DNA from 2 places in the Streptomyces sp. NPDC045695 genome. Region 2 is predicted to be linked to the other one. Evidence: riboswitches for the same ligand, from Rfam matches in the RefSeq annotation. Region 2 holds a riboswitch; the other holds the start of a gene.
The links. A riboswitch is a leader RNA that binds a small molecule or an ion and turns the genes downstream of it on or off. The one in region 2 is predicted to bind cyclic di-AMP.
Positions count from the first base shown of each region.

Region 1 (7,104 bases), on a different contig from region 2:
GGGGGAATATCGGCCTTCCGTGTCCTGCGTGCCGTACTGCCCGCGTTTTATGACTGGCACCGTTCTTTGCTGCTCCCCAGGAGGTGAGCCAGATGGCCATGCCGCTGCGCCAGACCATCAGGGTCGGGACGTATCTTCTCGAACAAAAGCTCCGCAAGCGCGAGAAGTTCCCGCTGATCGTCGAGCTGGAACCGCTCTACGCGTGCAACCTGGCCTGTGAGGGGTGCGGGAAGATCCAGCACCCGGCCGGGGTGCTCAAGCAGCGCATGCCGGTCGCCCAGGCGGTCGGTGCCGTACTGGAGTCCGGTGCGCCCATGGTGTCCATCGCGGGCGGCGAGCCCCTGATGCACCCGCAGATCCACGAGATCGTCCGGCAGCTGGTGGCGAAGCGGAAGTACGTCTTCCTCTGCACCAACGCGATGCTGCTGCGCAAGAAGATCGAGAAGTTCACCCCTTCCCCCTATTTCGCCTTCGCCGTGCACATCGACGGCCTGCGCGAACGGCACGACGAGTCGGTCGCCAAGGAAGGCGTCTTCGACGAGGCGGTCGCGGCCATCAAGGAGGCGAAGCGGCGCGGATTCCGGGTGACCACGAACTCTACCTTCTTCAACACCGACACCCCGCAGACGATCATCGAGGTACTCAACTACCTCAATGACGACCTACAGGTGGACGAGATGATGATCTCGCCCGCCTACGCCTACGAAAAGGCACCTGACCAGGAACACTTCCTGGGCGTCGAACAGACCCGTGATCTTTTCAGGAAGGCCTTCGCGGGCGGCAACCGGCGCCGGTGGCGTCTCAACCACTCCCCGCTCTTCCTGGACTTCCTGGAAGGGAAGGCCGATTTCCCCTGCACGGCCTGGGCCATTCCGAATTACTCCCTCTTCGGCTGGCAGCGCCCCTGCTACCTGATGAGCGACGGCTACGTGCCGACGTACCGGGAACTGATCAACGACACCGACTGGAGCAAGTACGGCCGCGGAAAGGACCCGCGCTGCGCCAACTGCATGGCGCACTGCGGCTACGAACCCACCGCCGTCCTCGCCACCATGGGCTCCCTCAAGGAATCCCTGCGGGCGGCCCGGGAGACGATCGGCGGCAACCGGGGAAAGCAGGCATGACAGCCGCGCCGGGAGGGGGCAAGGGCTTCGACCTCGCCGCACTGCTCGCCGAGCGCGGCGCGGAACGGTACGAGCTGCACGCGCGGCACCTCAACCACCAACTGCCCCGGATGCTCCACACGATCGGCTTCGACAAGGTCTACGAGCGGGCCCAGGGCGCCCACTTCTGGGACGCCGAGGGCAACGACTACCTCGACATGCTCGCCGGCTTCGGCGTGATGGGCCTGGGCCGCCACCACCCGGTCGTCCGCCGGGCCCTGCACGACGTCCTGGACGCCCAGCTCGCCGACCTCACCCGCTTCGACTGCCAGCCGCTGCCCGGGCTGCTGGCCGAGAAGCTGCTCTCGTACAGCCCGCACCTGGACCGGGTCTTCTTCGGCAACAGCGGCACGGAGGCGGTGGAGACGGCCCTGAAGTTCGCCCGGTACGCGACCGGGCGGCCACGGATCCTCTACTGCGACCACGCCTTCCACGGGCTCACCACCGGCTCGCTCTCGGTCAACGGCGAGGGCGGGTTCCGGGACGGCTTCGCGCCGCTGCTCCCCGACACCGGCATCGCGCTGGGCGATCTGGCCGCGCTGGAACGGGAGCTGAAGCGCGGGGACGTGGCCGCCCTGATCGTCGAGCCCGTCCAGGGCAAGGGGGTCCTCGCGGCCCCGCTCGGATTCCTGCTCGCCGCGCAGGAGCTGCTGCACCGGCACAAGGCACTGCTGATCGCGGACGAGGTGCAGACCGGCCTCGGACGCACCGGCGACTTCTACGCCTACCAGCACGAGCCGGGCGTGGAGCCGGACCTGGTGTGCGTCGCCAAGGCGCTGTCGGGCGGCTACGTGCCCGTCGGCGCGACCCTGGGCAAGGACTGGATCTTCAAGAAGGTCTACTCGTCCATGGACCGGGTGCTCGTGCACTCCGCGAGCTTCGGGTCCAACGCGCAGGCGATGGCGGCCGGTCTGGCCGTGCTGTCGGTCATGGAGGACGAGGAGGTCGTCGCCCACTCCAGGGCGATGGGCGACCTCCTGCGCGGGCGGCTGGCGGCGCTCGTGGACGAGTACGAGCTGCTGCACGAGGTGCGGGGACGCGGCCTGATGATCGGCATCGAATTCGGTCGGCCGTCCTCGCTGGGGCTCCGCAGCCGCTGGACGATGCTCCAAGCGGCGCGCAAGGGGCTGTTCGCGCAGATGGTCGTCGTGCCGCTGCTCCAGAAGCACCGCATCCTCACCCAGGTCTCCGGGGACCAGCTGGAGGTGATCAAGCTGATTCCGCCGCTGATCGTGGACGAGCAGGACGTCGACCGGTTCGTCGGCGCCTTCCGCGAGGTCATGGACGAGGCGCACGGCGGGTCCGGGCTGATGTGGGACTTCGGGAGGACGCTCGTGAAGCAGGCGGTCGCCAACCGCTGACCGCCTGCTTGAGCGGAGATCAGTCGAGCAGCTGCTCGCGGAGGCGGTCCAGGGTCTCGGGCGTGAGCCCGAGGCCCTGCGACAGGTAGCGGTCCACACCGCCCCAGGCCTCGTCGATGGTCTCGAAGGCCGCGAGCAGGTACTCGGCGCGGGCGTCGAAGAGCGGGGCCAGCAGCTCCATCACCTCGGGGGAGCGGGCCCCGGAGGACCCGTCGCCGCGCCGGACCCGGTAACGGCGGTGCGGGGCGTTCGACTCCAGGTAGTCCGCGACGATCGCCTCGCGCTCCACGCGCAGCGCGAGCAGGGTGACGGCGATCGACAGGCCCGCCCGGTCCTTGCCGGCGGCGCAGTGCATGAGGGCCGGGACGCTGTCCTCGGCGAGGGCGTGCAGGACGCGGCTGTGCTCGGCGGTTCGGTTCTTGATCATCACGCGGTACGAGCGGGTCATCCGGGCCGCGGCCTGCCCGTCGCCCAGGACCGCGCGGAGCTGGTCGAGGTCGCCGTCGCGGACCATCTTCCAGAACTCGCGGCCGTCGGCCGGATCCGAGAGCGGGATGTTGACGTTCCGCACCCCCGGCAGGTCCACGTCCGGGCCCTCCAGCGCGTGGTCGGCGCCGTTGCGGAAGTCGAAGACGGTGTGGAGTCCGAGCGACCCGAGGAATTCTGTATCCGTTTCAGTGGCATGGGCGAGATGTCCGCTTCGGAACAGTCGCCCCGTCTTGACCCTTCGTCCGTCGGAAGTCGGCAATCCGCCCACATCGCGGAAATTGCGCACTCCGGACAACTCCGGCTCCTGTATCTGCTGGGTCAAGGGAACTCCTCCGCTTCGTCGCGCCGACTGTGGGTGCTCTGTCCGAATTACACTACTTGGCGATAACTTGCCATCAGCGGAGGCGAGATCGACCGCGTCCCCGTGAGCCAGATCATACGGTGACCGTGAGTGCCTGATCGCTAAAGCCGAATGACCGCGTCGGAGCGGTTGTTGGCGGTGCGGAATGGACGGAGGGTGACCGGAATTCCGGCGGTCCCTCACCCCTGTTATTCCGTCAGGGAATTCATGGCTTGTTCAGCGTGGCCGTTTGGGATTACGTTCGCGACCGATCCGGGTGGATCGCCGAATCCTGCCGCCGCCCGGAAACCGCACCCGACTATTCACGCGCGGCAGGAGCGGGGGAACCAGGTAAGCCGCTGTCCCGGATCTTCGGACCCGGGACGGCTTGGGGTGAAGCCGTACATGGTCCGTTCATGTGCGGCCGGACATCTCCAGTCCGAACCCGACAGCTCACCTCGCAGGCACCGGAGAGGAAATGCGCCATGCCTGCAAAGGGTAAGCACCGCCGTCCCAAGCCCCTCTCGATATCGCGCGGTTTCGCCGTCGCCGGCACCGGTGGCGCGGCTCTCGCGCTGCCGCTGATGGGCGCCGCCGGTGCTCAGGCCGCCGGTGCTCCGGCCGTCGCCACGACGACCGCGGTCACCGCCGTGACCGCCGTGGCGCCCGTCGTGGCCCCGCAGGTTCCGGTCTCGCTGCAGGCCGCGGCCGCCGCGCCGGGCGTGTACACGGTCGTCCCGGGCGACTGCCTCTCCGTGATCGCCGCCGAGCGTCACCTGCCGGGTGGCTGGGAGCAGCTCTACGCCGACAACCGCGAGGCGGTCGGCAGTGACCCGTCTCTGATCCACCCGGGCCTGAAGCTGAACCTCGGTGGTGCGGGCGACTCGGCCGCGGCCGAGCCCGCCCCCGCCCGGAAGACCGCCGCGAAGCCCGCTTCGAAGCCCGCCACCAAGCCGGTGTCGAAGCCCGCTCCCCAGCAGGCCGCGAAGGCCGCCCCCGCGCAGCAGGCCGCCCCCGAGGCGCCCGCCGCGCAGCCGCAGTCCGCCTCCTCCTTCGTGGCGCCGGTGAGCGGAGGGATCTCCACCCAGTACAAGGTCGCGGGCAGCATGTGGTCCTCCGGCTACCACACCGGCGTGGACTTCATCGCGAGCTCCGGCACCACCGTCAAGGCGGTCGGCGCGGGCACCGTGGTCTCCGCGGGCTGGGCCGGCGCGTACGGCAACGAGGTCATCATCCGCCACGCCGACGGCAACTACTCCCAGTACGGCCACCTTTCCCAGCTCTCCGTCACGGCCGGCCAGAGCGTCACGGCGGGCCAGAGCATCGGCCTCTCGGGCTCCACCGGCAATTCGACCGGTCCCCACCTCCACTTCGAGATCCGTACGGGCCCCTCCTACGGCTCCGACATCGACCCGATCGCCTACCTCCGCTCGAAGGGCGTCAGCCTCTGACGGCAGCCGCCGCCGCGGCACGGACACACGTGGGGCCGGGACCCGAGGGGGGTCCCGGCCTTACGTGTACCTATTCCTTATCCCGCGGGTGGTATAGATCACGGCCCGTCAACCCCTCATTACGTTGGCGTAGGTTGGTAGCGGGAGTGAAGGATGGACCCGTGGCAGCGACGACGACGAAACTCAAGACCATCGGCTCGTACGCGGCGATCGGGGACAGCTTCACCGAGGGCGTGGGGGACCCGGGACCCGGGGATTCATTTCTCGGCTGGGCGGACCGGCTCGCCGTGCTCCTGGCCGATCAGCGCGAAGAGCACGACTTCCGGTATGCGAATCTCGCGGTGCGCGGAAAGCTCCTCGACCAGATCGTGGCCGACCAGGTCCCGAGGGCCAAGGCCCTGGCGCCCGACCTGGTCACCTTCTGCGCGGGCGGCAATGACATCATCCGGCCCGGCAGCGACCCGGACGACGTGGCGGAGCGGTTCGAGGCGGCCGTGGCCGACCTCGCGGGGGCCGTCGGCCAGGTCATGATCACCACTGGTTTCGACACCCGCGGGGTGCCGGTGCTCAAGCACCTCCGCGGCAAGGTGGCGACGTACAGCGCCCACGTGCGGGCCATCGCCGACCGCTACGACTGCCCGGTCCTGGACCTGTGGTCCCTGAGGTCCGTACAGGACCGGCGGGCCTGGGACGCCGACCGGCTGCACCTGTCGCCCGAGGGACACACGCGGGTCGCGCTGCGGGCCGGGCAGGTGCTCGGGCTGGACGTGCCGACCGACCCGGACCAGCCGTGGCCGCCGCAGCGGCCGCGCGGCTCGGTGGACGTGACCCGGGACAACATCCAGTGGGCGCGGGACCACCTCGTGCCGTGGATCGGGCGACGGCTGCGCGGGGAGTCCTCCGGGGACCACGTGGAGGCGAAGCGGCCGGACCTGCTGCCGCTGTAAGAGGCGGGAGGCGGGAGGCGGGAGGCGGCGAGGGGCGGTTGGGGGACGGGCCGCGGGGGCGCGGGGTCGCCGGCCACAAGCGGAATCCTTCGGGGCCGGTGTGCGTTGGGATGGTCGTAGAGCGACGACCACCTTGACCCCACCCCTCCCAGGAGGCGCTTTGACCGGCTCCCGTCCCCTGCGTCCGCGGCTGCGCGCCCTGCGGCCCGAAGCCTTCGGCGCGGACCCGTCCGGCGCCCGGCTCGAGCGGATCCGTCGTTCGCCGAACTTCGCCGACGGTGTCTTCCAGAACCCGCTGGGAGCCCGCAACAGACCCTCGGGATCGATGACGGAGTTCGCCAAGAACTACTTCCACCGGGAGCAGCGGGCGCTGCGCGGTCCCGCCGCGCCGATCCCCGTGTACCCGACGACCCTCGCGGAGCTGGCCAAGCCGCCCGTCGGCGGTCTGCGGCTGACCTGGATGGGGCACTCCAGCGTGCTCGCCGAGATCGACGGGCGCCGGGTGCTGTTCGACCCGGTGTGGGGAGAGCGCTGCTCCCCCTTCCCCTTCGCCGGCCCCAAGCGACTGCACCCGGTGCCGGTCCCGCTGGCCTCGCTGGGCGAGGTCGACGTCGTCGTCATCTCGCACGACCACTACGACCACCTCGACCTGCCCACGATCAAGGACCTGGCCGGTACGGACACGGTCTTCGCCGTTCCGCTGGGAGTCGGCGCGCACCTGGAGCGCTGGGGCGTACCGGCCGACCGGCTGCGCGAACTGGACTGGAACGAGAGCACCGAGGTCGCCGGGCTCACGCTGACGGCGACCCCCGCCCGGCACTTCTGCGGACGCGGCCTGCGCAACCAGCAGCACACCCTGTGGGCCTCCTGGGTCGTCGCGGGCGACGAGCACCGGATCTACCACAGCGGTGACACCGGCTACTTCCCCGGCTTCAAGGAGATCGGCGCCGAGCACGGGCCCTTCGACGCCACGATGATCCAGATCGGCGCCTATTCGGAGTACTGGCCCGACATCCACATGACCCCCGAGGAGGGCATGCGCGCCCACCTCGACCTCCAAGGTGGCGCCCCGCACGGCACGATGCTGCCGATCCACTGGGGCACCTTCAACCTGGCCCTGCACCCGTGGGAGGAACCGGGCGAGGGCACGCTGGCCGCGGCGCAGGGCGCGGGCGCGGCCGTCGCACTGCCGATCCCGGGGCAGCCGTTCGAGCCGGGCGCGGCCGACGCCCCGGCGAGCCCCTGGTGGCGCCCCTTCGCGGGGGCGGGCCTGCCGCTGCCCGCCGAGCCGGCCGCCCGCGCGGTCGTGGCGGACGCTGCGGATCCGGTGGTCCGCGAGGAGCCGGAGGCGGT
Region 1 covers NZ_JBWKJU010000005.1:198,757-205,860, forward strand. The annotation lists gene AC07DU_RS11930 (phosphorylase family protein) at 1-87, shown strand, start outside; gene hpnH (adenosyl-hopene transferase HpnH) at 93-1,124, shown strand; gene AC07DU_RS11940 (aspartate aminotransferase family protein) at 1,121-2,524, shown strand; gene AC07DU_RS11945 (tyrosine-protein phosphatase) at 2,544-3,335, opposite strand; cyclic di-AMP (ydaO/yuaA leader) riboswitch at 3,660-3,835, shown strand; gene AC07DU_RS11950 (M23 family metallopeptidase) at 3,839-4,804, shown strand; gene AC07DU_RS11955 (SGNH/GDSL hydrolase family protein) at 4,966-5,751, shown strand; gene AC07DU_RS11960 (MBL fold metallo-hydrolase) at 5,912-7,104, shown strand, end outside.
Region 1: it holds a riboswitch for cyclic di-AMP, as region 2 does, so the genes downstream of both, AC07DU_RS11950 (M23 family metallopeptidase) here and AC07DU_RS06710 (transglycosylase family protein) in region 2, are expected to answer to the same signal.

Region 2 (7,104 bases):
TCACGCGGTCGGGCATCCCGCCGGCGCTCGGGAAGCCCTGGAGCACCTCGATGGCGTCGCGGCGCCGGATGTAGTCCTCGTGCGCGGCCCGGTAGGCGGCGGCGAGCTCAGGGTCCTCGGCGAGCCGGGCCTGCATCTCCTTCATCACGCCGTTGGCCTCCAGCGTGCCGATGGCGGAGGCCGCGCGCGGGCACGTCAGGTAGTACAGCGTCGGGAAGGGCGTGCCGTCGGGGAGCCGCGGGGCGGTCTCCACCACGTCCGGCTGTCCGCAGGGGCAGCGGTGCGCGATGGCGCGCAGCCCGCGCGGCGGGCGGCCGAGCTGCTGCTGGAACGCTTCGATGTCCGCGTCGGTCGGCTCGGTCCGGTCGGTCTGGGGCGGGGGCGTCTGCATGCCTGGAGGAAGTCTCTTCGTTCTCGTGGATGGGTGCTGCGGTGGGGTGCGGGTGCTCACTCGCCCGGGCGGTCGGCCTTGTCGACGCCGTCCCAGACGTTGGAGTACCAGGGGCGGTCCGAGCCGGCCTGGCCGGTCCGGTGCGGCTCCGGGGGCTGGGACCCGGGGTCGCTCATGATGTAGCCGATCTCCCCCGGGCGCAGGAAGTGCAGGTGCCTGCGCGCCTGCTGCTCCGCGTACGCGTCGTCCTGCCAGCGGGCCTTCTCGTCGCGCAGCCGCTCCAGGCGGTCCCGCGCGGCGGCGGCGGACCGCTGCTGCGCCGCGATCTCCGAGCGCTGGGAGACGTACTGGCGCATCGGATACGCGAGGGCGACGACCAGCGTACAGAGGACGAGCACCAGGAGCGCGGCGCGGCCGGTGAGCCGGCTGCGGCGGACCTGGCGGCGCGACTGCGAGCGGTAGACGTGAGCGGCGGTCCGCTCGCCGAGCTGCTTGAGCCTGGTCGCGGTGGAGAAGGTGGAGAACCGATCCCGGTTCCCGGCCATTGATCCGCCTCCCCTGTGTGCGCACTACGCAATACGTCCCCGCACACGGTACGGGACCGAGTGCGGGGACGTACGGAGGCCGGGACCCCGTCTTGGGGATCGGCCCGTGATCAGCCCTTGAAGCGCGGGAAGGCGGAGCGGCCCGCGTACACCGCGGCGTCGTCCAGGATCTCCTCGATGCGCAGCAGCTGGTTGTACTTGGCGACGCGGTCCGAGCGGGCCGGGGCGCCGGTCTTGATCTGGCCGCAGTTCACGGCGACGGCGAGGTCGGCGATGGTGACGTCCTCGGTCTCGCCGGAGCGGTGCGACATCATGCACTTGAAGCCGTTGCGCTGGGCCATCTCGACGGCGTCGAGGGTCTCGGTCAGGGAACCGATCTGGTTCACCTTCACGAGCAGGGCGTTCGCGGAGCCCTCCTCGATGCCGCGGGCCAGGCGCTCCGGGTTGGTGACGAAGAGGTCGTCGCCGACGATCTGGACCTTGGAGCCCAGGCGGTCGGTGATGGTCTTCCAGCCGGCCCAGTCGTCCTCGAACAGCGGGTCCTCGATGGAGACCAGCGGGTACGCGTCGACGAGCTCGGCGTAGTAGTCGGTCATCTCGGCGGCCGAGCGGGACTGGCCCTCGAACTCGTACTTGCCGTCCTTGTAGAACTCGGACGCGGCGACGTCGAGCGCGAGCGCGATGTCCTTGCCCGGGGTGTAGCCGGCCTGCTTGATGGCCTCGATGATGAGGTCGAGCGCGGCGCGGTTGGACTCCAGGTTGGGCGCGAAGCCGCCCTCGTCACCGAGACCGGTGGACAGGCCCTTGGTGTGCAGGACCTTCTTGAGGGTGTGGTAGACCTCGGCACCCCAGCGCAGCGCCTCGGAGAAGGACTCCGCGCCGATCGGGGCGATCATGAACTCCTGGATGTCCACGTTGGAGTCGGCGTGCGACCCACCGTTGAGGATGTTCATCATCGGAACGGGCAGCAGGTGCGCGTTCGGGCCGCCGAGGTAGCGGAAGAGCGGAAGGTCCGAGGCCTCGGACGCGGCGTGCGCGACGGCGAGGGAGACGCCGAGGATGGCGTTGGCGCCGAGCGAGCCCTTGTTGTCGGTGGCGTCCAGGTCGAACATGGCCTGGTCGATCAGCCGCTGCTCGGTGGCGTCGTAGCCGACGAGCTCCGGGCCGATCTGCTCGATGACGGCGAGGACGGCCTTCTCGACACCCTTGCCGAAGTAACGGTTGGGGTCACCGTCACGGAGCTCGATGGCCTCGAATGCACCGGTGGAGGCGCCGGACGGAACTGCAGCACGGCCGGTGCTGCCATCGTCGAGGCCCACCTCGACCTCGACCGTGGGGTTGCCTCGGGAGTCCAGGATTTCCCGGGCTACGACGACGTCGATGGACGGCACGAGCATCTCCTTCTGGGATGTGACGCTGGGTGTGCGGTGGCGTCAGGCCGTGGGATGGCCTTGCCGACTAGAGCCTAACCGGATCCGGGGACTCGACCTGCCGACCGCCCGGGTCCTGGGACGAAAAAGGGACCGAATACCCCTCTTCCGGGACATACGGAGCCGGTTCGGGGAGCGCGGATCGCGTCGGCGCACACACCGCCGCCCGGCGCGTGGGGACGAACGCGCCGGGCGGTGGGACGTCGTGCGTGCCGTTCGGGCTCCTGCGGATCGGGCTCCCGCGGCCACGGGCTCCTGCGGCTAGGGCCGCAGTGTTCAGCTGAGCTTCAGCTTCTGGCCCGGGTAGATCAGGTCGGCGTCCGAGACGATGTCCTTGTTCAGCTCGAACAGCTTCTCCCAGCCGCCCTGGACGCCGTTGGCGTCGGCGATGGTGCCGAGGGTGTCACCGGACTTGACCTCGTACGAGCCGTTGCCCGTCTTCGGCGCGGCCGGAGCCTCGGCGCGCTCGGAGCGGGTGGTCGGGGCCTCGGCGCGCTTGGTGGTGTCCTTCTTCGGCGCGGCCTTCTGCTCGGTCTTCTTCGAGTCGGCCTTCGGCTTGACGGTCTTCGGGGTCTCGGTGGACCCGCCGCCGGTGTAGGAGGAGTTCGACAGGCCCACGCCGCAGTGCGGCCAGGCGCCCTTGCCCTGGCCCTTGAGGACCTTCTCGGCGATGGCTATCTGCTGGGACTTCGAGGCCTGGTTGGCCTGCGCGGCGTACGCCTTGCCTCCGTACGCGGCCCACGTCGAGGACGAGAACTGCAGGCCGCCGTAGTAGCCGTTGCCCGTGTTGATGGCCCAGTTGCCACCGGCCTCGCACTGCGCGACCTTGTCCCACTCGGAGGCGGTCGCGGCGGAGGCGGTGCCCGCGGCCATCAGCGGGGCGGCCACGGCCACACCGGCGACACCGGCGAGCGTGACGATGCGGACGGCCTTGGAGCCGCGACGGTGCTTGCCCTTGCCGGAAAGCAGCATGAGGTTTCTCCTCACCGACGCCTGCGAGGTGAGCTGTCGGGTTCGAGCTGATGAGTGCCCGGCGCTGCGGACCAGCCGCACCGCTTAACCCCAAGCCGGTGGCGTGACCGTCTCTCAACGGCCGCTCCCGGCGCCTACCTTGGTTCCCCCGCTCCTGCCTTCGGCGCTTGCGCGACGACTGTTCCCCCCGTCCGCCGGCAGGATTCGGCGATGCGGTCGAAGGAGCTCGCGGTGGCGAGCGATTCAGAAGGTAGACAGGTCTCTCCCCGATGTTCAACGAGGGACATCGGGGAGAGACGGCCCCTACTTGCGCTCCTTGTGGGGGTGTTTGCGCAGGTGAGGCCGGGGTTTGCCGCAGCCTCGGGGCGGGACACGCCAGTTGACCGGAAGAGACACATGTCTCACTTGCCGATAACCGACATTCCCGCCTTTTCGGGCTGCTCAAGTGCCCTTATTGCACGGTTAGATCCAGATTCTGACCAGGCTTGATCAGGTCGGCGTCCCCGCCGATGACCTGCTCATTGGCCTGGTAGAGCTGGTTCCAGCCGCCCTTCACGCCCTTGGCATCCGCGATGGCGGCCAGGCTGTCACCCGCCCGCACCGTGTACGTGGGCACCGACGGCGCGTCAGACGGCGCGGCCGCCTCGGGGGCGGGCTCGCCGCGGTGCTTGCCGCTGCCCTCGGCCGGGGTGGCGTCCCCGGCCGCCGGGGCCGTCGGGTCCGCCGAAGGCTGACCGGGGGTCGCGGGCGCGCTCGGGTCCGCCGGGACGGCCGGAGTCGTCGGCGCGACCGGCGTCGTGGGCGCGGCCGGGTCGCCGGGGGTCGCCGGGGGCGCGGTCGGATCGGCCGGGACGACCGGCGCCGACGGGGCGTCCGGCACGGGCATGACGGGCAGTCCGACGGACGGCGCGTCGGGAATCAGGTACGAGGGGGAGCCGGACGGACTCGGGACCACCGGCCCCGTCGCGGTCGGCGCCCCGAAGTCGATGGCCGGCCGCTCACCCGCGCGGGAGGGCACGGTGTCGTCCGGGCGGGACGGGGAGGGCGCGATCGTCCCGGAGGTGCCGGGCAGACCGGGGTCCACCGCCGCGGCGGGGCCCTGCCGGTCCAGTCCGGCGGAGGTGGCGCACAGCGGCCACGCCTGCGGCCCCTGCGAGGCGAGCACCCGCTCGGCCACGGCGATCTGCTGGGACCTGCTCGCGAGGTCGGCGCGCTCGGCGAAGTCGAGCCCGCCGGCGTTCTGCCACTGCTCCTGGGTGAACTGGAGCCCGCCGTACGAGCCGTTGCCGAGGTTGGCACTCCAGGTGCCACCGCTCTCGCATTCGGCGACCTTGTCCCACGTCGACGTGTCGGCGGCGGAGGCCTGGGTGGCGGCTAGCAGCGGCAGGGCCAGCGCGGAGCCAGTGACGCCGGCTGTGACTACCAGCGCGGGGACCTGGCGGGGTCGTCTGTGGCGGCCGTTCCCGGAACGCATGAAGGTGCACCTTTCGCATAACGGCGGGGTAACGGCAGAACCTAGCGGCCTTCGAACGATTGTCACAAGTTCGGTCGGGAACTGACTTCGGGTCAGTTCGCGCTCAATCGTTTCGAGGTGTGAAGCGGACGGGAAGAGTGCGCAGGCCACGCATGATCAATCCGCCGCGCCAGCGCAGGTCTTCGGGCGGAACAGCCAGTTCCAGATCTGGCAGACGCGTGAGCAAAGTCGCGAGCGCGGTCTGTCCTTCAAGTCGCGCGAGCGGGGCGCCCACGCAGTAGTGGATCCCGTGCCCGTACCCGAGGTGCTGGTTGTCCGTCCTGGAGAGGTCCAGGGTGTCCGGATCGGTGAACCGCTCGGGGTCCCGGTCGGCGGCCGCGAGGACGACCAGGACCGGGTCGCCGACCGCGATCTCCCGGCCGCCGAGGGTCAGCGGCTCGGTGGCGAAACGCCAGGTCGCCAGCTCCACCGGACCGTCGTAGCGCAGCAGTTCCTCGACACCGGTGGCCAGCAGCCCGCTCTCGCCGGCGCCGAGGGAGAGCTGGAGGCGCTCGCGCTGGCCGGGGTTCATGAAGAGGGCGTGGACGCCGTTGCCGATGAGGTTCACGGTCGTCTCGAAGCCGGCGAAGAGCAGGATGAAGGCCATGGCGGTGGCCTCGCCCTCCGTCAGGTGGTCGCCGTGGTCGCTCGCCCGGATCAGGTCGGAGATCAGGTCGTCGCCCAGATCATCCCTTTTGCGGTGGATGAGCTCGCCGAGGTAGGTGCGCATCTGCTTGACCGACCGGGCGACCCCGCCGCGCGGGCCGCCGCCGTGGCGGATCATCATCCCCGCCCAGTCACGGAAGTCGTCCTGGTCCTCGCGCGGTACGCCGAGCATCTCGCAGATGGCGTAGATCGGCAGCGGGAAGGCGAACTCGTGGATGAGGTCCGCCTCCCCCTTCCCCGCGAACTGGTCGATCAGGTGATCGGTGAGCGCCTGCACCCGCGGGGTGAACTCGGCGACCCTGCGCGGCGTGAACGCCTTCGACACCAGCCGCCGCAGCCGGGTGTGGTCCGGCGGGTCGATGTTGAGCAGGTGCGTCATCAGCTCCGCCTTGCGCTCCCCCGGGATCCCGGTCTTGCCCTTGGCGTGCGCGGGCTCCGCGTGGTGCGCCGGATTCTTGCTGAGCCGCTGGTCGGCCAGGGCCTGGCGGGCATCGGCGTAGCGGGTGACCAGCCAGGCCTCGACCCCGCTGGGGAGCTTGGTGCGGTGCACCGGGGAGTGCTCGCGCAGCCATGCATAGGCGGGGTACGGGTCGGTCGCGAACTCCCAGTCGAAGAGGGTCGGGCCCTCGGTGGCAGGGGGGTCGGCTGGGGCTGCGGGGGTCTGCTCGTGCACGTGACGACCGTATCCCGGCCCCGGACCGCCGCCCCATGCGGCCGGGCCCGCCGGGGCGCGGGCCAGGGGCCGGGCGGGCGCCCCCTGGGCTGCGGCGAGCGGTTCCTGAGCCGCGCGCCCGGGAGGCGACGGCCTACTCGTCCAGGGGGTCGTCCGGCGAGGGCGTCTCCCCGACGCCCTCGGCCGCCCGGATCGCGTCGCGGTAGACGCGGGCCGCCGCGCGCAGCGCGGTCTCCGGGTCGATGCCCGCCTCCTCGGCCCGCGCCGCCAGCTCCAGCAGTTCGTACCCGACGCCCTCGCCGCGGGGCAGTTCCACGGCCAGCCCGCCCGCGCGGACGCGGCCCGCGAGCTTGGCCGCGAGCGCGAGACCCGGCTGGCCCACGGGGATCCCGTCGGTGACCGACTCCCGCTGCTTCTCGATCGCCTTGGTCCGCTGCCAGTGCTCGTGCACGTCCTGCGGCGTCTGCGCCTGCGCGTCGCCGAAGACGTGCGGGTGCCGGTGGATCAGCTTCTCCACCAGGGCCCCGGCCACGTCGTCGATGGAGAAGGCGGCGTCCGGATCCTCGTGCTCCTGGGCGATCCGCGCGTGGAAGACCACCTGGAGCAGGACGTCGCCCAGTTCCTCCCGCAGCTCCTCCCGGCTCCCGTCCTCGATGGCCTCGACGAGCTCGTACGCCTCCTCGATCGCGTACTTGGCCAGGCCCCTGTGGGTCTGGCGGGAGGTCCACGGGCACTCGCGCCGGACCCGGTCCATCACCTGGACCAGGTCGAGCAGGCGGGCACCCGGCAGGTCGTACGAGCCGGGCAGCAGTTCCAGGTCCGGCATGGAGACCCGGCCCGAGCCGGCCAGCCGGGCCAGCCCGTCGGTGAGCCGCTGGTCGCCCTCGCCGCCCGGGAGCACCACGACGGTGCGG
Region 2 covers NZ_JBWKJU010000003.1:76,303-83,406, forward strand. The annotation lists gene AC07DU_RS06695 (DUF501 domain-containing protein) at 1-391, opposite strand, end outside; gene AC07DU_RS06700 (FtsB family cell division protein) at 448-936, opposite strand; gene eno (phosphopyruvate hydratase) at 1,047-2,333, opposite strand; gene AC07DU_RS06710 (transglycosylase family protein) at 2,643-3,338, opposite strand; cyclic di-AMP (ydaO/yuaA leader) riboswitch at 3,342-3,514, opposite strand; gene AC07DU_RS06715 (transglycosylase family protein) at 3,790-4,812, opposite strand; gene AC07DU_RS06720 (cytochrome P450 family protein) at 4,916-6,190, opposite strand; gene AC07DU_RS06725 (nucleoside triphosphate pyrophosphohydrolase) at 6,324-7,104, opposite strand, start outside.